DNA from 2 places in the Marinobacter sp. B-12 genome. Region 2 is predicted to be linked to the other one. Evidence: riboswitches for the same ligand, from Rfam matches in the RefSeq annotation. Region 2 holds a riboswitch; the other holds the start of a gene.
What was found. Region 2 has a riboswitch for cobalamin ahead of AC13D2_RS08980 (TonB-dependent receptor plug domain-containing protein). Riboswitches for the same ligand answer to the same signal wherever they lie in the genome.

Region 1 (10,672 bases), on a different contig from region 2:
TGCTCAGCAACGACTATTTCGAAATGGTGGTGTTACCAACGTTACTGACCCGCCTGAGAAGCGAGGCGCCCAATGTGGTGGTGGAGGTTGCCCTGGCCGGCGATGACATGCCCCAGAGGCTGTATACCGCCGAAGCGGATCTTGCCGTGGATGCCTTTGCAACGGAGAACGATCGATTACGGCGGCAAGTGCTTCTGGCGGAAAGGCTTGCAGTGGTGGCACGAAAAGACCACCCCGATCTGCGGGGCGATTGCAGCAAGCAGCAGTTTCTGGACGCCGAACACGTCGTACTGCCGGATCGGAACCGGCGCTTGCCCCTGGACCAGATCCTCAACGAACCGGGTTGGCAACGGAGAACCGGGGCGAGGGTCACCCAGTTCGCCAGTATGCTGGCCACCTGCAGCCGCTCCGACATGATTGCCACGGTGCCCGAACGTCTGGCCCAACAGTACGCCCGCGCATTCGGGCTGAAGACCCTGCCGTTTCCGGTAGAGGTGCCCCCGTTACCCGTCTACCTGCTTTGGGCCCCCGTCATGGACAGCGACCCGGCCCACGAGTGGTTCCGCCAGCATCTGATGGAAAGCGTCACAGGCTAATGGGCCGGCTTTCACGATCGATGTCATCAAGAGTTTCAAACAACCACACACCGGCAAGAGCCTCCAGTGCCTCTGCAATCACCAGCTCGTCCTCACGGTCCTTGCGCCAGATAAAACTCAGGGCACAGGGGATGCGCACGCCATCCACAACGACCAGCCCCCGTTCCTGTCGCTCTGCCATTGCCAGGGCATCCCGGGCCAGGCTGAGCCCGACGCCCGCCCTGACCAGATCCAGCATGCAGGCTTCCTGGTCGACCTGTGCCACCCCATTTGGAACCAATCCGTGAGGCGCCATTGCGTCAGCCAATAATCGATTGTGCACTGAATCCGGCGGCGTCACGATCCAGGGCAGCCCGGCGAGGCTCGACCAGCGACTGTCCGCCACCCGTGATGCCCATCCCGCCGGTGCAATAACGTGATAGTCAAACCGGGTCAGCTCTCTGTACATTAACTCTGGCGACGACTGTCCAGCGCCCAGACCTGGTGGGGCAAGAAAAAACCCCACGTCCAGGCTGCCATTGCGAACCTGTTCCAGAACCCGGCCACTCATCCCCTGATGCAGCTCGGTTTCAAGTTGCGGCGCGCGAGCCACCAATTGGCGTAGAAACGACCCCAGGCGGATAAATTCCGGATCCACGATGGTGCCAATCTTAAGGCGTCCACGAACCGTGCTGTGCAATGCCTGGGCGCTTTGCTCAAATGCGGCTATTCCCGCCAACGCCTTTTCGGCCACCGGCAACAGGTTTTGGCCATCCGCACTCAGCACCAAACCCTGCGGCTTACGCCGAAAAAGCCTGAGGCCAAGATCATCCTGCAGCTGTTTCAGTTTCAGGCTCACAGCCGGCTGTGTCAGATGCAGTCGCTCGGCAGCCCTGGAAACACTCCCTTCACGAGCCACACACACAAAGGCGCGTAATCCCTGCAAGTGCTGCATAGCCGTCTCCTCTTCAGAATTACAATATAAGAATTACTTATATCATGATTTAAAATAACTCAATTGCTTCGGTACCTGACCGACCGTAAATTATCTGTTCAATTATTATCCAACGGCGACGAATGCCCTGATTAATGGCTTCTAGAACCCTTACAAAAAAACTGAATCAAAAAGCAGGTAAAGACAACCATGAGCACTCCAACGATCCAGCATTATATCAATGGGCAAATTTCAGAAGGCAGATCCGGCCAGACTCAGGACGTATTCAATCCCGCTACCGGCAAAGTCTCGGGCCAGACCGCTCTTGCCAACCGTGGTGATGTTGATCAGGCCGTGGCCGCTGCGTCTGCCGCCTTCCTAAGTTGGGCGGACACCCCACCGATTCGTCGCGCACGTGTCATGTTCAGGTTCCTGGAGCTGCTTAACCAACACAAAGACGAACTGGCCGAAACGATTACTCGCGAACATGGCAAGGTCTTCACCGACGCCCAGGGGGAAGTTGCCCGGGGCATCGACATTGTCGAATTCGCTTGCGGCATTCCACAGCTTTTGAAAGGCGATTACACCGACCAGGTCAGCACTGGCATCGACAACTGGACCATGCGCCAGCCGCTGGGTGTGGTTGCCGGCATCACTCCCTTCAACTTCCCGGTGATGGTGCCCATGTGGATGTTCCCGGTGGCGATCGCCGCCGGTAACACATTCGTACTCAAACCGAGCCCGATCGATCCCAGCGCTTCTCTGATGATTGCTGACTTGCTTCAGAAGGCCGGGTTGCCCGACGGCGTTTTCAACGTCGTGCAGGGCGACAAGGGCGCCGTGGAGGCCCTAATTGAGCACCCGGACGTTATGGCGCTGAGTTTTGTCGGCTCTACTCCGATTGCCAATCTGATCTACGAAAAAGGCGCCCGCCACGGCAAGCGCATTCAGGCTCTCGGCGGCGCCAAGAACCACATGGTGGTTATGCCCGATGCCGATCTGGACAAAGCCGTGGATGCACTCATTGGCGCTGGTTACGGAAGTGCCGGCGAACGCTGCATGGCAATCAGCGTGGCGGTTCTGGTCGGTGATGTCGCTGACAAGCTGATCCCCAGGCTGGCAGAGAGGGCGCGGAGCCTAAAGGTCAGGAACGGCATGGATCTGGACGCCGAAATGGGTCCGATTGTCAGTGCCAGCGCTCACCAGCGCATTACCGGTTATATTGATAAAGGTGTTGCTGAAGGCGCTGAACTGGTGGTCGACGGCCGCGACTTCGATGCAGCGTCAACGGGCGAAGGCTGTGGCGAAGGTTTCTGGATGGGTGGCACGCTGTTTGATCACGTCACTCCGGAGATGACGATTTACCGGGAAGAGATCTTCGGCCCGGTGCTGGCCTGTGTGCGGGTTCCCGATGTTGCGACTGCCATCCGCCTGATCAATGATCATGAATTCGGCAACGGTGTCAGCTGTTTCACCGAGAGCGGCAGCGTCGCCCGTGAATTTGGCCGTCGCATTCAGATTGGCATGGTCGGCATCAACGTACCCATTCCGGTTCCCATGGCCTGGCACGGATTCGGTGGCTGGAAACGCTCGATGTTTGGCGACACCCATGCCTACGGTGAAGAGGGCGTAAAATTCTACACTCGGCAGAAATCCATTATGCAGCGCTGGTCAGACTCCATTGATGCCGGCGCCGAGTTTGTGATGCCAACCGCCAAGTAACACGCAAACCAGTCCGGGAGACAGACCATGTCCAATAACAACAATGCACACGGGCAGCACGAGTTTGACTACATCGTCGTCGGGGCCGGCTCTGCCGGCTGCCTGCTGGCCAACCGTCTGAGCGCCGACCCTGCCAACCGGGTGCTGCTGATCGAGGCGGGTGGCCGTGACAACTACCACTGGATCCATATTCCAGTAGGCTACCTCTATTGCATCGACAATCCGCGCACTGACTGGCGCTTTCGCACCGAGCCGGACCCCGGCCTGAACGGTCGATCACTGATCTACCCCAGGGGGAAAACCCTGGGTGGCTGCTCCAGCATCAATGGCATGCTCTACATTCGTGGCCAGGCCCGGGATTACAACCACTGGGCCGAGGTTACCGGAGAGCAGGCGTGGTCATGGAATAACTGCCTGCCCGACTTTATGCGTCATGAGGATCACTACCGGTTGGACGAAGAGGGCGACGCCGATCCGGAACACGGGAATTACCACGGCCACGGCGGTGAGTGGCGGATCGAGCATCAGCGGCTGAAATGGACCGTTCTGGAGGACTTTGCCAGCGCCTGCGTTCAGGCTGGCATTCCCCGGACCCGGGACTTCAACCGCGGCGACAACGAAGGCGTTGACTACTTCGAAGTCAACCAGCGCTCCGGCTGGCGTTGGAGTACCTCGAAGGCGTTCCTGCGGCCAGCCAGGACGCGCCCTAACCTGACACTGTGGCATTCCACCCATGTCATGGCGCTGGACATGGCGGCAGGTGAAATGCCCCGATGCACCGGCGTGCGTGTGGAGCGAGCGGGAGAGGGGGAAGTGACCGCCAACGCCCGCCGCGAAGTCATCCTCTCAGCCGGCGCTATCGGATCCCCCCAGTTGCTGCAGCTGTCGGGCATTGGCCCGGCGGATCTGCTTCGGGAGCACGATATCCCGGTTGTTGCCGACTTACCCGGCGTCGGCGAGAATCTTCAGGATCACCTACAGATTCGATCGGTCTACAAAGTTCGGGGCGCGAAGACCCTGAACACCATGGCCAATTCACTGATTGGCAAGGCACGAATTGGGCTGGAATATCTGCTTACCCGCTCCGGCCCCATGAGCATGGCCCCCTCCCAACTCTGTCTGTTTACCCGCAGTTCCGAAGAATATGAGCACGCCAACATCCAATACCACGTTCAGCCATTGAGTCTGGAGGCATTTGGCCAGCCGTTGCATGACTTTCCAGCCATTACCGCCAGCGTCTGTAACCTCAATCCGACGAGCCGCGGTACCGTGCGTATTCGTAGCAGAGACTCCAGAATCAAGCCCGCCATTGCCCCCAACTACCTGAACACCGAGGAAGACCGCAAGGTCGCTGCGGACTCTCTTCGGGTAACGCGCCGCATTGCAGAGCAACAGGCATTGGCGAAGTATGAGCCGGAAGAATTCAAGCCGGGCCTTCAGTACCAGACCGATGAGGAACTTACCAGGTTGGCTGGAGACATTGGCACCACGATTTTTCACCCTGTGGGAACCACCCGCATGGGGCGGGCAGACGACGACATGGCCGTCGTCGACCCCCACCTCAGAGTTCGTGGCGTCGCTGGCCTGCGCGTGGTGGATGCCGGCGTCATGCCGACCATCACCAGTGGTAACACCAACTCCCCCACACTGATGATTGCGGAGAAAGCAGCAGGCTGGATTCTGAACGGCACGTAAGTGCCGGCCAGCTTGCCGGACTGAAGGTCAGTAAGTTGCTACCACTCCAACTGCGCGCTGGTCTGGTACTCAATGACCCGGGTTTCGAAAAAGTTCTTCTCTTTGCGCAGGGTGGCCTGCTCATCCAGCCAGGGTGAGACGTTCTTCGCGCCCGGGAACGGTTCTTCCAGGCCCACGGTTCTGGCCCGGCGATTGGCCACAAAACGAAACTGCTCGCTGTGGTACTCCGCGGAATAGCCCAGAATCGGATCCCGCAGGATGTAGTTGGCGTATGCGGTTTCAGCGGCTTCGGACTCGTCCCACATATCACGCACGGCTTTGGGGTCCAGGGTGATGTTTTCCTCTTCCAGGATCTGATTCACCACTTTCAGCCCGAACGAGAAGTGCATGGCTTCGTCCCTCAGGATGTACTGCAGTTGCTCACCGGTGCCCCGCATCAGGCCCCGGCGCTGCAGTGCGAAGATCGGGCTGAAGCCGTTGTAGAACCAGGCACCCTCAAATACCGCTGCGAAGAACAGGTATGACATGATGAATTCCTGCAGGTCGTCCTTGTTACGCAGGTTCATGTCAGAGCGCATGGCGGCATCCAGCCGCCGGTTGGCCATCTGGATCTTGCCGTTGATGGCTGGAACCACCCGATAGCGGTTGTAGATCTCGCTCTGGTCCAGGTTGAGGGTTTCAATGCAGTGCTGGTAGGCCCAGGTGTGCATGGCTTCCTCGTACACCTGCCGCGCCTGGTAAATCTGCAATTCCGGAGCACTCATTTTCTCCATCACCGCCAGGCCGATGTTACGCATCGCCAGGATGTCGGAGGTGGTGAGGTACGCCAGCACGTTCTCATACACGTGCTTTTCCGGGGCGGACAGGCGGTGGTGGTAGTCGTGAACGTCCTGCGCCATGTTCACATCCAACGGTGTCCAGTGGTTCTTGTTGGCATTCATGAAGTATTCCCAGGCCCAGGGATACTTGAAGGGTGCCAGCTGATTGATGTCGGTTTCGCCGTTGATAACGCGTTTGTCATCGACATTGACCGGGGCCGGACCCTCCTGGGCGCCCGGGCGGGTTTGGGTGTTTGGTTCGTCGTCCCAGTTAAGCATCTGTCTACCTCTAGAATCTTGGTGGCGGTCGGATTTACTGGCAGGCTTCGCAGTCCGGCTCATCAATGCTGCATACCTGTGGTTGCGGTGCTGCTACCGGCGCGGTTTTTTCGGCACCTGTGGCCCCCAGAGAGCGCAGGTAATAGGTGGTTTTCAGCCCCCGTTCCCAGGCCAGCTGGTACAACTCGTCCAGCTTCTTGCCGCTGGGCTCCGCCATGTAGAGGTTCAGGCTCTGGGCCTGATCCAGCCATTTCTGACGCCTCGCCGCCGCCTCCACCAGCCAGCGGGCATCGATCTCAAAGGCGGTGGCGTAGCGGGCCTTCAGTGCTGCCGGAATCCGGTCAATCTGCTGCACACTGCCATCGAAGTACTTGAGATCGTTGACCATCACGTTGTCCCACAAACCCTCTGCTTTCAGATCACGAACCAGCGATGGATTAACCACCGTGAACTCGCCGGAGAGGTTCGATTTCACGAACAGGTTCTGGTACGCCGGTTCGATGGACTGGGAGACACCGACGATGTTGGAAATGGTCGCCGTTGGCGCAATGGCCATCACATTGCTGTTACGCATGCCATTGCGGGCGATGAGCTCCCGCACGGGAGTCCAGTCGAGGCGCGTGTCGGTGTTAAGGCTCAAATCGCCCTCACGACGGTTCGCCTTTAGCAGGTTGATGGAATCAATGGGTAAGATCCCCTCGTGCCACAGTGAGCCCTCATAGGTCTCATAGGCACCGCGTTCGCCGGCCAACACCGCCGAGGCCCGGATCGCGAAATAACTGATCTGCTCCATCGCCACATCGGCAAACTCCACCGCTTCCGCGCCGGTATAGGGCAGATTGAGTCGATACAACGCATCCTGGAAGCCCATCAGGCCGAGACCAACAGGCCGATGCTTGAAATTCGAGTTCCTGGCCTGTGGGACCGCGTAGTAATTGATGTCGACCACGTTATCAAGCATTCGGACTGCGGTATTGACCGTGCGTTCGAGGCGCTGGACGTCGAGCCCACCGTTGTGGACATGAGCCGCCAGATTGATCGAGCCCAGGTTGCAGACCGCGATTTCATCCGCACTGGTGTTCAGGGTGATTTCGGTGCATAGATTGGAGCTGTGCACCACGCCCCAATGCTGCTGAGGCGAACGCAGGTTGCACGGGTCCTTGAAGGTAATCCACGGATGACCGGTCTCGAACAGCACGGTCAGCATCTTGCGCCAGAGCTGTTTGGCGGACACCGTCTTGAACAGAGTAATCTCGCCCCTGGCCGCCATCGCTTCGTATTCCTGGTACCGCTCCCTGAAGGCGTTGCCGTACAGGTCATGCAGGTCCGGAGTGTCGTTTGGCGAGAACAGGGTCCAGTCCTGATCACTGCGCATGCGTTCGATCAGCAGGTCCGGTACCCAGTTAGCGGTGTTCATGTCGTGAGTACGACGACGTTCATCGCCGGTGTTCTTGCGCAGCTCCAGGAACTCCTCGATATCCAGGTGCCAGCTTTCCAGATAAGCACACACGGCACCCTTGCGCTTGCCACCCTGATTCACCGCCACCGCCGTGTCGTTCACCACTTTCAGGAATGGCACCACGCCCTGGCTGCTGCCGTTGGTCCCCTTGATGTGGGAGCCCAAAGCCCTGACTGGCGTCCAGTCGTTACCCAGACCGCCGGCCCATTTGGACAGCATGGCGTTGTCGCGGATGGCGCCGTAGATGCCCTCCAGGTCATCCTGAACGGTGGTGAGGTAGCAGGATGAAAGCTGGGAATGGCGGGTACCACTGTTGAACAGGGTCGGCGTGGAGGCCATGTAGTCGAAGGACGACAACAGATCATAGAACTCTATGGCCCGTGTATTAGGGTCATCTTCCTGCAATGCCAGACCCATGGACACGCGCATGAAGAAAACTTGGGGCAATTCCAGCCGGTCACCTTTCCAGTTGAGGAAATAACGGTCGTAGAGGGTCTGCAGGCCCAGGAAGCCAAACTGATCGTCCCGCTCCGGCTTGAGGGCAGCACCCAGGCGTTCCAGGTCGAACGCCGCCATGGCGTCATCCAGCAGTTCGTAGTGGATACCCTGCTCAATGAAGCTGCTCAGGGCCTGCGGGTATATTTCCGCCAACGGCAGGCTGAGGGGCAGCTTGAGGGCGGTCGCGGTTTCCAGCCGCAGTTGTTCCAGCAGCAGACGAGCGGTCACGGCACTGTAGTCCGGTTCCTGTTCGATGCGGCCACGGGCGGTCATGATCAGGGCGGACAACACCTCTTCCTCGGCAATACCGTCGTACAGGTTCCGCAGCGCCCCTTCCACCAGGGATTCGCCATTGATGCCCTCCAATCCCTGACTGGCACGCTCCACCTGGACCTTCATCAGTCCCAGATCCAGCGGCGCGGCCTCACCGTTGGTTTTTTTCACCGTTAACGTGGGATGGGCCTCCACCGGCGCCAGGCTGGCCCGCTCCTGGGCATGGGCTTCCCGGTAGAGCACGTAGGCGCGAGCCACTTTCTGCTCCTCCGCCCGCATCAGCGCCAGCTCCACCTGGTCCTGGATATCTTCAATGTGCACCTTGCCGCCGGCTTTCAAGCGTCGGCTGATGGCCTGCATGACCTGATGGGTAACCTGTTCCACGGAATCGTGGATACGGGCCGAGCCTGCCGCATCATCGCCTTCGACGGCAAGAAACGCTTTGGTCACGGCAACACTGATTTTGCTGGCGTCGAATCCAACCAGGGCGCCATTACGTTTAATAACCTGTAGGGAGGCAGTGTTGGTTGAGGCAGATTGGCCGGGCTCGGCCAGGGTGGCAGTGGACATGTCGGTGCTCCTGAGTACGCGTTTATGCCAAGACCTTCGCGTACGCAGGGGCGAGCATTGCTCTGAACAGAGACAACGCAAAACCGATCTGCTCACCTTGATACGCGAAGGTGCAGTTGTATTCCCTGGCAGGTCTTCGGACTCAGGGGCGTGAACCTGTTGGCTCGGCCTTGCGTGGCGACTTCCCGGCATTCGCCAGTGTCTTTATGCCACGCTCGTTCCCCAATACCGCTGCGCGTCAGTTCCGGAGTCTCACCGGATTCCCGGTACCACGATCATCATGACGAGGGCGATCTCAGATTGATCAACCTTTGTTCACTATATCTGGTACTAAGCCAAGGATATAAACACTATATAGGCTAAGATAAATCACAACAAGGCACTTTTTCGACGGTGTCCGGTCAGTAGCAGAACCCATAGGAGACATCCATGAACAACACCCGACAAAACCTGGTTGCCACTATTGCCCTGATGTTTCTGGCAACCACGGTTCAGGCAGATACCGGAAAAACCTCGCTGGTTAATGCGTTCTCGACCATGACCTCGCTGGACGAAGGTTGGGAGCCACTCAAGTTTCCGAATATAGACCGCCACAGCCGCTATCTGTTGACGGACGACAACGGTGAACAGGTGGTCAAGGCCACCACGGAGAACAGCGCCTCCGGGCTGATTGCGAGGGTATCCGTCGAACCCGGGGATTCGCTGATCCTGCGTTGGCGGTGGAAAGTGTCGAACGTCTATGAGCAGGGAAATGCCCGCACAAAGCAGGGTGATGACTACCCTGCACGAATCTACGTGGCCTTCGAGTTCGAGCCGGACGAAGCCGGCTTTTTCGAGCGCGCCAAACGCAAGACCGTGGAAGTGGTGTTCGGGGAGGAACTGCCGGGCAATGCGCTGAACTACATCTGGGCCAACCGGCTGCCGGTTGGCGAGATCGTTGCCAATCCCTTCACCGATACCACGATGATGGTGGCGGTGAACTCCGGTGCCACCAACACGGGCGAATGGGTCACGGTGGAGCGGGACATCGTCGCGGACTACCGCAAGGCCTTTGGCCGCAAGCCACCGAAACTCGTTGGTGTGGCCATTATGTCGGATTCCGACAATACCGGAGCCTCTGCCACCGCGTGGTATGGCGATGTCAGCCTGGTCAAACCAGATTGACGACGCAAAACAGACCCACCGTACCCATAACGATGGTATAGGGAAACGCCATCACAACCATCCGCCCGTAGGACAATCGCACCAGCGGGGCGATTGCAGACGTCAGCAGGAACAGAAACGCCGCCTGGCCGTTGGGGGTCGCCACGCTGGGCAGGTTGGTGCCGGTGTTGATGGCAATGGCCAGCTCCTGGAAATGCTCGTAGTCGATACTGCCAGCATCCAGCGCCTGTTTGATTTCACTGATATAGACGGTGGCTACGAACACATTGTCGCTGATCATCGACAACAGCCCGTTGGCAATAAAGAACATGCCCGGCTGCTGGTCCTGCGGCAGGCTGAGCACAAAATCGATGATCGGCTTGAACAGGTGTTGCTCGTGAATCACCGCGACAATGGCGAAAAACACCACCAACAGCGAGGTAAACGGCAGCGACTCCTGAAAGGCCTTGCCGATCTGGTGCTCATCGGTAACACCGGTGAACGAGGTGATCAGGATAATCACCAGAAGGCCGATCAATCCCACCTCTGCCAGGTGAAACGCAAGCCCGACAACCAGCACCAGGGCCGCCATCGCCTGCACCCACAGGGCAGCCTGGTCGGCCTTTGTGCGCTTGGTGCGCTCGTTGTCAGCAAACTCTTCCAGTACCTGGCGAACGGGCTTCGGCAGGCGGGCGCCATACCCGAA
Region 2 (10,672 bases):
TCCCGATAGTCAGGGCCGTGGCCGCAGATTTCCTCAGACGACAACCAATAACAAGATCAGGAGTCTCCGATGGAAGAGTGGAATTTTCCCCCCAATTATCGCAACGACTATTTTCCGGACGCGAACAGCCCCTACTGGTTCCGGGACCGGGAGACGATGGACCCGGAAAAACGCGATGAATTGATTGTTGCGCGCATCCGCGAGGTGATGGCCTATGCCTACGACCACTCGCCGTTCTATCAGCGCAAATGGGACGAGGCCGGTATAAAAGCCAATGACATTCGTACCCTCGCAGACTTTGAGGAAGTGCCTGTCGTCACCAAACAGGAGTTGCGAGATTCCCAGGCGAAAAATCCGCCTTTCGGCGATTACCTCTGCTGCCCCGAAAGCGACATCCACCATATTCACGGTACTTCCGGTACCACCGGCCGACCTACCGCCTTTGGCATTTCCCGACGTGACTGGGAAACCATTGCCAACAATCATGCCCGGATTATGTGGGGTATGGGGTTGCGCCCCGGTGACACGGTGTTTGTGGCAGCGATCCTGAGCCTTTACATGGGGTCATGGGGGGCGTTGATGGGGGCTGAAAGACTGGGGTGCAAAGCTTTTCCCTTCGGCGCTGGTGCGCCCGGGATGACCGCTCGAGCGGTAACCTGGCTCGGAATGATGAAACCTGCCGGGCTGTATTCAACACCGTCATACGCGTTAAGGCTGGCAGAAGTGGCCCGCGAGGAAGGGGTGGATCCGAGAGAATTCGGTATCAAGGTGCTGTTTTTCTCTGGTGAACCGGGTGGCTCTATTCCGTCGATCCGGGACAAGATTCAGGGTATCTACGGTGCCAAGGTAGTTGACTGCGGAACCATGGCGGAGCTGACGCCCTGGATGCACGCCTCTGGCAGCGCAGAGACCGAGGGCATGCTGCTTTGGCAGGACATGGTCTACACCGAAGTGGCGGACCCCAACACCCTTCGCCGGGTGCCATACGGCGATCAGGGAACGCCGATCTACACCCATCTCGAGAGAACGTCCCAGCCGATGATCCGGATGGTGTCCGGCGATCTGACTCATTGGGTGATGGAAGACAATCCTTGTGGTCGTACCTATCCCAGACTGCCGAAAGGCATCTACGGCCGGATCGATGACATGTTCCAGATACGCGGTGAAAACGTGTATCCCAGCGCCATTGCGGAAGTTCTGGAAGGCCTTTCCGGTTATGGCGGTGAGCACCGGATCATCATTTCACGGGGCGGCTCTATGGATGAGTTGGCTGTCAAAGCGGAGTTTAACCAGGAGGTCGCTGGCAGGGGGCCGGAAGCGGTCAGATCCCTGGGTGAGAAGGCGGAGGCTGAACTGAGCCGAGTGCTGGGTGTGCGGGCACGGGTTGTCATGGTTGACCCAGAAACCTTCCCTCGTACTGACTTCAAAGCCCAGCGTGTCGTTGACGACCGGGACCTTTACCAGAGCCTCAACCAGAAGCAAGGGGGTTAAATGATTAACCGCATACCCTCGATGAAGCTCGCTGAACGCGTGCGGGAAGGACATCTTCGCGCTATCGCCCGGTTGATTACCCGTGTTGAAAACGGCGGTGACGCTGAGGTGCGCGAAGCCCTGGCGGAGCTTTACAAAGCGACTGGCAACGCCCATGTGGTGGGCATTACCGGTGTGCCGGGAGCAGGGAAATCCACCCTTGTCACGCAACTGGTCCAGGAGTACCGGGCCAGCGGCCGCAAGGTTGGCGTGGTTGCTATTGATCCTTCCAGCCCGTATTCCGGCGGTGCGATCCTCGGTGACCGTATTCGCATGGGCGACCTTGTGTCCGACCCAGGTGTTTTCATCCGCAGCATGGCTACCCGGGGAACCCTGGGCGGTCTTGCCAGGCCAGCCCTGGATGCGGTTGACCTTCTGGATGCCGGCGGCTTTGACGTGGTCCTGATCGAGACGGTCGGGGTGGGGCAGGACGAGGTCGATATTGTCCGCGCCGCCCACACGACCGTGGTCGTCAACGCGCCCGGGCTGGGCGACGACATTCAGGCCATCAAGGCTGGCGTTCTGGAAATCGCCGATGTCCATGTGGTGAGCAAGGCCGACCGGCCGGATGCCAACAAAACCATTCAGGAACTCAAGGCCATGCTGATGATGAGCCTGGAGCCGGGCGAGGGAATCTGGCGGGTGCCGGTGGTGCCGACCAGTTCCGAAAAGCATAGCGGCTTTAAAGAGTTGATGGCCGCCATTGATCGCCACGCGGAACACCTGGAAAAAAGTGGCGAGATCACCCAACGGCGGCACCAGATTGCGTTAACGCGGGTGGTGAAGGTTGCGGAAGAGATTGTCCGGGATAATTTTGCACGTGACAGCAGGTCGCAGACCGAAGAGCTGCTCAAGAAGGTTACCCAGCGCGAACTGGACCCCCATGGAGCCGCGGTGACCTTGTTAAAAGCCATGAAGGAGACTATTCATGAAGCGCACTGACCAGTATGACCCAGCTGCACTGAAGCACATTGAGAAAGAGTTTGATCAGTGGGAACAGAACGAAGTGTCGTCCTTTATCAAGCGGGCGCCGGAGAGCAAACCGGAGTACGTCACTGCGTCTGGAATGCCGACGAAACGCACCTACACACCATTGGATGTCAAAAACACCCCCTTCGAGGACATTGGTTTTCCCGGGCAGTATCCCTTTACCCGGGGGCCGTACCCCACCATGTATCGGGGCAGGAACTGGACCATGCGCCAGATTGCCGGCTTCGGTACGGCTAGAGAAACCAACGGTCGCTTCAAGTACCTGATCGCCCAAGGGCAGACCGGCCTGTCGATCGACTTCGATATGCCGACCCTGATGGGCTACGACTCCAGCCATGCCATGAGCCAGGGTGAGGTAGGTCGTGAAGGCGTTGCCATTGACACCCTTGCTGACATGGAGGAATTGTTCGACGACATCGATCTGACCAAGATCTCGGTATCCATGACCATCAATCCGTCAGCCTGGATTCTCTACGCCATGTACATCGCCCTGGCGCAGAAGCGGGGATACGATCTCAATGACCTGTCGGGCACCATCCAGAACGACATTCTCAAGGAGTACATCGCCCAGAAGGAATGGATATTCCCGGTGCGGCCGTCGGTTCGCCTGGTGCGAGACTGCATTCAGTACGGCTCCGAAAACATGAAGCGGTACAACCCCATCAACATCTCCGGCTATCACATTTCTGAGGCCGGTTCGACGGCGGTCCAGGAAGTGGCGTATACCATGGCGACCACCATGGAGTATGTCAGGACCGCCATAGACGCGGGTGTGGATGTGAACGACTTCGGGCCGCGGCTGTCCTTTTTCTTCGTCAGCCAGGCGGATTTCTTCGAGGAGATTGCCAAGTTCCGCGCAGCCCGTCGCGTGTACGCCAAAATCATGCGAGAAAAGTTTGGCGCCACGAAACCGGAAGCCAGCCGGCTTCGTTTTCACGCCCAGACTGCCGCGGCAACCCTGACCAAACCGCAGTACACCATCAACCCGATCCGTACCGCGCTTCAGGCACTTTCTGCGGTACTGGGTGGCGCCCAATCCCTGCACACCAACGGCATGGATGAAGCCTTCGCCATTCCAACGGAAGAGGCGATGCGTATCGCCCTGCGGACCCAGCAGATCATCGCTTACGAGACCAACATCACCCAGGTGGTGGACCCGTTGGGTGGCTCCTACTACGTCGAGAATCTTACCGATGAGATCGAGAAGGAAGTCTGGAAGATTATCGATGAAGTTGAGGAACTCGGAGGCACGCTTCAGTGCATCGATGATGGTTACTTTCAGAGAGGCATCTCCGATTCCGCCTACGATTTTGCCTTGCGTAAGGCCAGTGGTGAGCGGCCGGTTATCGGTGTCAACATGTTCGTGCAGGACGAAGAGGATGTCGAGATCGAAACCCATCCCCACGATCCGGAAACAGAACGCCGGCAGATTGAACGCGTGAACCGGGTCAAGGACAATCGCGACGAGGAAAAAGTCCAGAGTATGCTCAGGCAACTGAAAGAGCAGGCCGAGGATGAGTCGGCCAATCTCATGCCCATCACCATTGAGTTGGTGAAAGAGGGCGCCTCGATGGGCGATATTGTTGAAACCCTGAAAGGGATATGGGGAACCTATCGCGAAAAACCTGTAATCTGACCGGCTTCGGATACTGACAGAACCGGTTCACGGGAGAGATGAATGGTCAGGCTCACCAAGATCTATACGAAAACCGGAGACAAGGGCGATACCGGTCTTGGCGACGGTAGTCGCGTCGCCAAGCATGACCTGCGTGTGGAGGCCTACGGCACAGTGGATGAGGCCAACGCAGTGATTGGTCTCGCGCGGCTGCATGTGGACGGCGAACTGGACGTTATACTGGCACGCATCCAGAACGATCTGTTCGATGTCGGGGCGGATCTGTGCACCCCGATCGTCGAAAACCCGAAATACCCGCCACTGAGGCTTGCCGAGGGCAAGACCGTTGAGCTTGAGCAGGAGATCGACCGGTTCAATGCGGATATTCCGTCGCTTCGCTCCTTTATCCTGCCCGCGGGCAATGCAGCCGCAACGCACCTACACCATGCGCGTACCGTGACGCGGCGGGCTGAGCGAATCATTGCGCACCTGCAGGAGGAGCAGAACATCAGCCGGTTGGTTCTGGAATACATGAACCGGCTGTCCGATTTACTCTTCGTCCTTGCCAGGCACGCGAATAACCAGGGTAAGGACGATGTGCTTTGGGTGCCGGGTAAATAATGCTAGCCCACGAGCAGGGCACTGAAGCGTGAGTTTGTCGACGCCTGAGCATGGTGGCCGACTACGCGCCGCTGCGAAGACGCGGGGAATCCCGTTGGGTCAATGGCTGGACCTGTCCACCGGTATCAATCCGCATGGGTGGCCTGTTCCGGCGATCCCGGACGAGGTCTGGCGTCGCCTGCCGGAGCCTGATGATGGCCTGGAGCACCTTGTCAGGCAGTGGGTGGGTGCGCCGAAGCTTGCCGCATGTATGGCCCTGGCCGGCAGCCAGGCGGCAATTATGCATTTGCCCCGTCTACGACAGCCTTGCCGGGTTGGTGTGCCGTCGCCAGGTTATCAGGAGCATGGTCACAACTGGGCCGTTGCCGGCCATCGCGTGATCGAGATTGGCAACGATCTGCGAGAGGACGATGACGAAAGCTGGCTGGATGAACTGGACGTGCTGGTGTGGATCAATCCAAACAATCCCACTGGCCAGGCTGTTGAGCCGGGCCGATTGCTGGGCTGGCATCAGCGGCTTCAGCGTCGTGGCGGGTGGCTGATTGTGGACGAAGCGTTCGTCGATGCCACCCCGGAGCTCAGTGTGGGGAATGCGACCGACTTACCCGGTCTTGTCGTCCTGAGATCCCTGGGGAAGTTTTTCGGCCTGGCGGGCTTGCGGGCCGGAGCTGCGGTGGGAGACCCGGATATTATTCGCCGATTGCGCGCAATGATCGGGCCCTGGTCAATCAGCGGCCCCGCGCGATCAGTCATGGGCCAGGCGCTGGCGGACACCCAATGGCAAGCTGCGACGATAGAGCGACTGCACAGTGAAAGCCAGCGGTTGGCGGACTGCCTGTCGAAGCATGGCTTTGAAGGAGCTTCTGGAACGGCGCTTTTTAGGTACGTTCGGCATGACCGGGCGGCGGACATTGCAGACGAGCTCGCACGGCGGGGAATCCTCGTTCGGGAGTTTGAGAATCCTGCAGCGCTGCGTTTTGGATTGCCCGGTTCGGAACCGGAATGGACCCGGTTAGACCAGGCGCTGTATTTAAGCCATCTGTATTGATTTAGCACATAAGGGCTGCTAGTTTGGCGCCCGATTCGATGAACACCGTGTTCAGGTAACGCTTTTTTGCGGTATCCCCGCCGGAAAGCGTAAAACGGGAAGTCGGTTAAAGTCCGACGCTGCCCCCGCAACGGTAAGCGAGCTAAAGGCAATCGAAAAAAGCCACTGTGCGTCATGCATGGGAAGGTGATTGCCCCGGACCGGCCCATCGGCTGATCCACTCGCAAGCCCGGAGACCGGCCTGAATACACACCGGAAGTTGCGGAGGGCGACGGCGGTGGGAGAGTTGCGTCGGTCTCACACCCGTACCCTGACTCGTATCCTGCCTCCCCAATCTCATACTCAAACTCCGCAACACAATAACCATCACGCGGGTGCGCGTGGTTTGCCAGCGAGTGTTGATTATGAGTGATCTGAAATCCGTGCCGGTTCTGTTGTTCGGCCTACCCTTCGTTTTCCTGCCAGTTTCCGACGCACTGGCCGATGAGGAGTATACCGTTGCTGCCCTTGATCCCATTGTTGTAACGGCTACGCTCGGCCCGAAGACCCGGGGCGAGAGTGACTCCTCTGTCACTGTAATTGATGACGAAGATATCCAGCGCCTGCAGCCCCAGACATTTGAGGAGCTGCTGGTGGGCCAGCCTGGTCTGGACATTACCAGCAATGGTTCTTTTGGTAAGAACATCAGCGTTTTCACCCGGGGTACCGGCAGTGAATCCACTGTATTCCTGGTGGATGGTGTGCGCCTTCGCTCCGCCACTACCGGCAGTACCGCCTGGCAATATTTTCCACCACAGATGGTGGAGCGGGTAGAAATTGTTCGTGGCTCCCGCAGTAATCTCTACGGGGCCGATGCCGTAGGCGGTGTTATCCAGGCCTTCACTCATAGTGCAGAAACGGGGAATGAAGGCTGGGTTCAGGCTGGCGGTGGCAACTTTAACACCCAGGAGTATGTGGCCGGTGCGGCCGGTACGGAAGGCCGGATGAAATACAGCCTGAGCGCGAGCCATCTGGAAACCGACGGTACGGCCGTCGTGGAAGGGGGTGAAGACAAAGGCTATAGAAACACGTCTGCGCTTGCGTCCGTTGCTCACCAGTTCGACTCCGGTGGGGAAGCCGGCGTTGTCCTCATGCGTGCCCAGGGCAACACTGAATTTGAGGGGGGTGACACCGATTTTACCATCCAGACCCTCGGTTTCCGCCTGGACACACCCATCAGCGACTATTGGCGCAGCCGCATCCTGCTGGCGGAATCCCTCGACGAATCCGACAACCGCGATACCTTCGGCAACAGCACCTTCGATACTAAAACTCGCAGCGCGCGCTGGGAGAATCAGATCAGTATTGGGCGTCACGAATACATCGTTGGTGGCGAACTGCTGGTAGATGAAGTTGACAGTACCACCGAATATGACGAATCCAGCCGCACCAATGCCGCCGTTTTCGGTCAGGCTCTGTTGAATTTCGGACCGACCGACTTTCAACTGAGCTTGCGGGCGGACGACAACGAAGCTTTCGGACGTGAAGAAACCGGCGCCGTTGCCATGGGGGTTGATCTGGACCGGAATCATCGGGCTCGGGTCAGTTACAGTACGTCTTTCCGGGCGCCCACCTTCAATGACCTCTACTTCCCCAATTTTGGTAATGCGGATCTGCAACCGGAAACCGCCGGTAGCGTCGAGTTCGGTATTGGAGGGAACTACACACGTTGGTTCTGGGATGCCGCGATTTATCAGACCGACGCTGATGATCTGATTGTATTTACCTTCAAGGACGGACGGTTTGCACCGTTCAACGTAAACGAAGCACGTATTCGGGGGATAGAGCTGAGTGCTGGTCTGGAATTGGAGGAGTGGACGGTTCAGGCAGCTGCCTCGGTCACCGACCCTCGCAACCGTGAAACCGACAATCGAATTCGTCGCCGTAGCGCAAAACAGTTCCGGGTGGATCTGGATCGGGACTTCGGCCGTGTGTCGCTGGGGACCACTGTGAAAGGCCAGGGGTATCGCTACGACGACGCCGATAATGAAGAGCGCATCGCGGGCTTTGTCACTTGGGACCTGCGGGCTAAGTGGGAAATTGACAGGCACTGGACCACGAACCTGACAGTCGACAATGTGCTGGATAGAGAATACTCCACGGCGCAGCGCTTCGACGGACGTGCATACATAGCCGCTGGCCGCACCGCAATGTTGACGATTCGCTACGACCTATGATCAGCCATGGTGAAAGGTAGGGACATGATTGAGCGCCTGTATCGGTCTCTGTGCCGCCCGTTGTTCGGCTGCCTTTCCGGGCTTCTGTTGATGCTGTCCCAACCAGTGTCCGGGGCCACGGTATTTGGGGTAGTGTCTGAGCGTTCCGCTGCAGAGATGGCTGCTGGTGCGGAACGCTTTCTGGCGGCCCAGCCAGATCACCGCATTGTTCTGCGGACACCGGAGCAATTGGCAAACCTGGACAACAGCGCTCTCGACGATCTGGTGAGCCAGGCCGATGCCTTATTGATGGCGGCGGTTTTCGGAGAGCAGGTGGGCCGGATTGAGCGTGCTGTGGGCGAGCAGGCCGCCGTTCGCGAGTTTCCGGTTCTGGGGGTGAATGGCGACAGGGCGCTGAGCGTGTTGTCGCGGTTCCAGGGGCGCAAGCCCCTGGAGGGGCTGGATGCCACCACTCTGAACAACCTGATGAAAGCGCCGGACCCGGGCACAGACTTGAAAGCCCATCTGGCAGAGCGTATGGCACGTTTCCCCGAACAGGAACCCTGGCTTGAAGGCCGGGCCCTTTACCAGGGACGTACCCCGCAACACCTGGATGCCTTATTGCGTTGGTTGCTTGTTCAGGCGGGCGAGGCGTTTGACGTGCCGGATCTGCCGCCCCGGGCGCTGATCCGCTATTACCGTAATGGTGAAGCCACGGATAACGCGGCGAACCTTAACCTGCAATCCGGCCCTGTGGTCGCGCTTCTGGACCTGGACAGTGGTGATCGCCCCGGCGATGGGGCACTGCTGGACGCAACCTGTGCAGCCCTGGAATCCAGAGGGATGCAATGCTTTGCGGTCCTGTCCCGATGGGGCGGTGCCAGCCTGGAGGCTGTTCGTGCCCTGCATGAGACCGTAGGCCCGGCGACCCTGTCCAGTATTGTCAGTTTGCAGGACTTTATTATCGGCGGCGGTGAAGGTCGGCGCCAGGTCACGGAGGCGCTGGTCCAGCTGAATGTGCCGGTGATTAAGGGCTTGCGCCTGGCCTCCCGCACCGCCAATCAGTGGCAATTGTCGATCGATGGTGTTCCGTCTGACAAGGTTCACTACAAACTGGCGATGCCCGAGCTCCAGGGTGTCAGTCAGCCCATGGTGCTGGCTACCGCGGAGCCGGAAGTGATTGACCAAAACACCGGTGTGGCGCTGACGCTGACCCAGCCGGTGCCGAGGCGGGTGGACGCCGTCGCGGATCGCCTGAAACGCTGGCAGGCGCTGCAAGTCAAGGACAACGCCGACAAGCGCGTGGCCATCATCTACTACAACCACCCACCGGGCCGGCAGAATATTGGGGCGGACAATCTCGATGTGCCAGCTTCCCTTTATGAAATGCTGTCTTGGCTCAAAGCCGAGGGCTACGAGACCGGCCCACTGCCGGAGAGCCCGGAAGTCCTGACAGACTTGCTCCAGCAAAGAGGCGTGAGTCTGCCGGATGATCCTCGCGCGCTGAGGGAAATGGCCGGTGATGTCGCCTCGATGGCGGGCAGTACCTATCGTCAGTATCTTGAAACCTTGCCCGAAGTTGTCCAGCAGGAGATTGTCCATGGCCCCCTGGGTTATTTGCACGAGCGACTGGAGCAGGCACATGGGTTGGGCGAGAAAGAATTGGCGACCGGCCTGTTGAATAGGGGTATTCGTGACTTGCGGCATTTGATTGAACACCTCCAGCACCCGAACCGAAAGGCCGCGCTAAGCCAACTGGACGAGTACGAAACGATCTGGCAAGCGCGTCTCGATGAAGGTGGTCACAGTGCGGAACTGGATGACAGCCGGGTTGCCTTGGCCGATACGGGCATTCCCGGACTAAAGGGGTGGGGAGAAGCGCCAGGCCAGTCCATGGTGGTTGATAACAAGCTGATTTTTCCGGGGCTTCGATTCGGTAATATTTATATCGGTCCGCAACCGCCCCGAGGCTGGGAAGTGGACGAAGAATTGTTGCACGCCAACACCACCTTTCCCCCGACCCATCAATACGTGGGCTTCTACCACTGGATACGGGATCACTACCAGGCTGATGCACTGGTTTACGTTGGTCGCCACTCAACCAGGGAATTCCTGCCACGCCGCCGCGCTGGTTTGACGGGGGATGACTACCCGGATCTGCTGGGGGGCGACTTGCCATTGATCTACCCTTATATCGTCGACGGTGTGGGCGAGGGCATCCAGGCCAAGCGCCGGGCGCTGGGCGTAATGATCAGTCATTTGACGCCGCCGCTGGCCGCGACGGAGCTTTACGACGAATTGCTGGAGCTCCGACAACTCGTGGAAACCTGGGAGTCCGCCAATGAACCTGACAGCCCTACCAGGGAGCGGGCGCTAAAGATGCTGAGGGAGAAAATCCAGGTGCTGGATATCTCCGACGATCTTGAACAGGAAATCGCCGGCGAGATGGGGTTGTCGGTGGAAGAGGTTTCCCTCGATGAACTCTCACCCGACCTGCTGGTGCACGAAGCCGGCCACTATGTCACTGATATGCAGGAACACTTTATGCCCCTGGGGCTGCACGTGTTTGGCAGGGACTGGAGCACAGACATGGTGGACACCATGATTGACTCCATGGTGGGTAAGGCGGGCACGCCCGAACCAGCGTGGCGCACCGACCTTGAGGCGTCTCCT

Region 1: linked by a shared signal. The riboswitch ahead of AC13D2_RS19680 (ribonucleoside-diphosphate reductase subunit alpha) and the one ahead of AC13D2_RS08980 (TonB-dependent receptor plug domain-containing protein) in region 2 are both predicted to bind cobalamin.

What each region holds. Positions count from the first base shown of each region.
Region 1 is NZ_JBSXOB010000064.1:190,975-201,646, reverse strand. Features, by position in the region: gene AC13D2_RS19705 (LysR family transcriptional regulator) at 1-596, shown strand, start outside; gene AC13D2_RS19700 (LysR family transcriptional regulator) at 586-1,530, opposite strand; gene AC13D2_RS19695 (CoA-acylating methylmalonate-semialdehyde dehydrogenase) at 1,720-3,231, shown strand; gene AC13D2_RS19690 (GMC family oxidoreductase) at 3,259-4,926, shown strand; gene AC13D2_RS19685 (ribonucleotide-diphosphate reductase subunit beta) at 4,965-6,086, opposite strand; gene AC13D2_RS19680 (ribonucleoside-diphosphate reductase subunit alpha) at 6,058-8,823, opposite strand; cobalamin riboswitch at 8,934-9,127, opposite strand; gene AC13D2_RS19675 (DUF3047 domain-containing protein) at 9,253-9,987, shown strand; gene nhaB (sodium/proton antiporter NhaB) at 9,974-10,672, opposite strand, start outside.
Region 2 is NZ_JBSXOB010000048.1:92,869-103,540, forward strand. Features, by position in the region: gene AC13D2_RS08950 (cobalamin B12-binding domain-containing protein) at 1-9, shown strand, start outside; gene AC13D2_RS08955 (phenylacetate--CoA ligase family protein) at 70-1,491, shown strand; gene meaB (methylmalonyl Co-A mutase-associated GTPase MeaB) at 1,492-2,472, shown strand; gene AC13D2_RS08965 (methylmalonyl-CoA mutase family protein) at 2,459-4,156, shown strand; gene AC13D2_RS08970 (cob(I)yrinic acid a,c-diamide adenosyltransferase) at 4,199-4,756, shown strand; gene cobD (threonine-phosphate decarboxylase CobD) at 4,785-5,804, shown strand; cobalamin riboswitch at 5,852-6,053, shown strand; gene AC13D2_RS08980 (TonB-dependent receptor plug domain-containing protein) at 6,209-8,020, shown strand; gene AC13D2_RS08985 (cobaltochelatase subunit CobN) at 8,045-10,672, shown strand, end outside.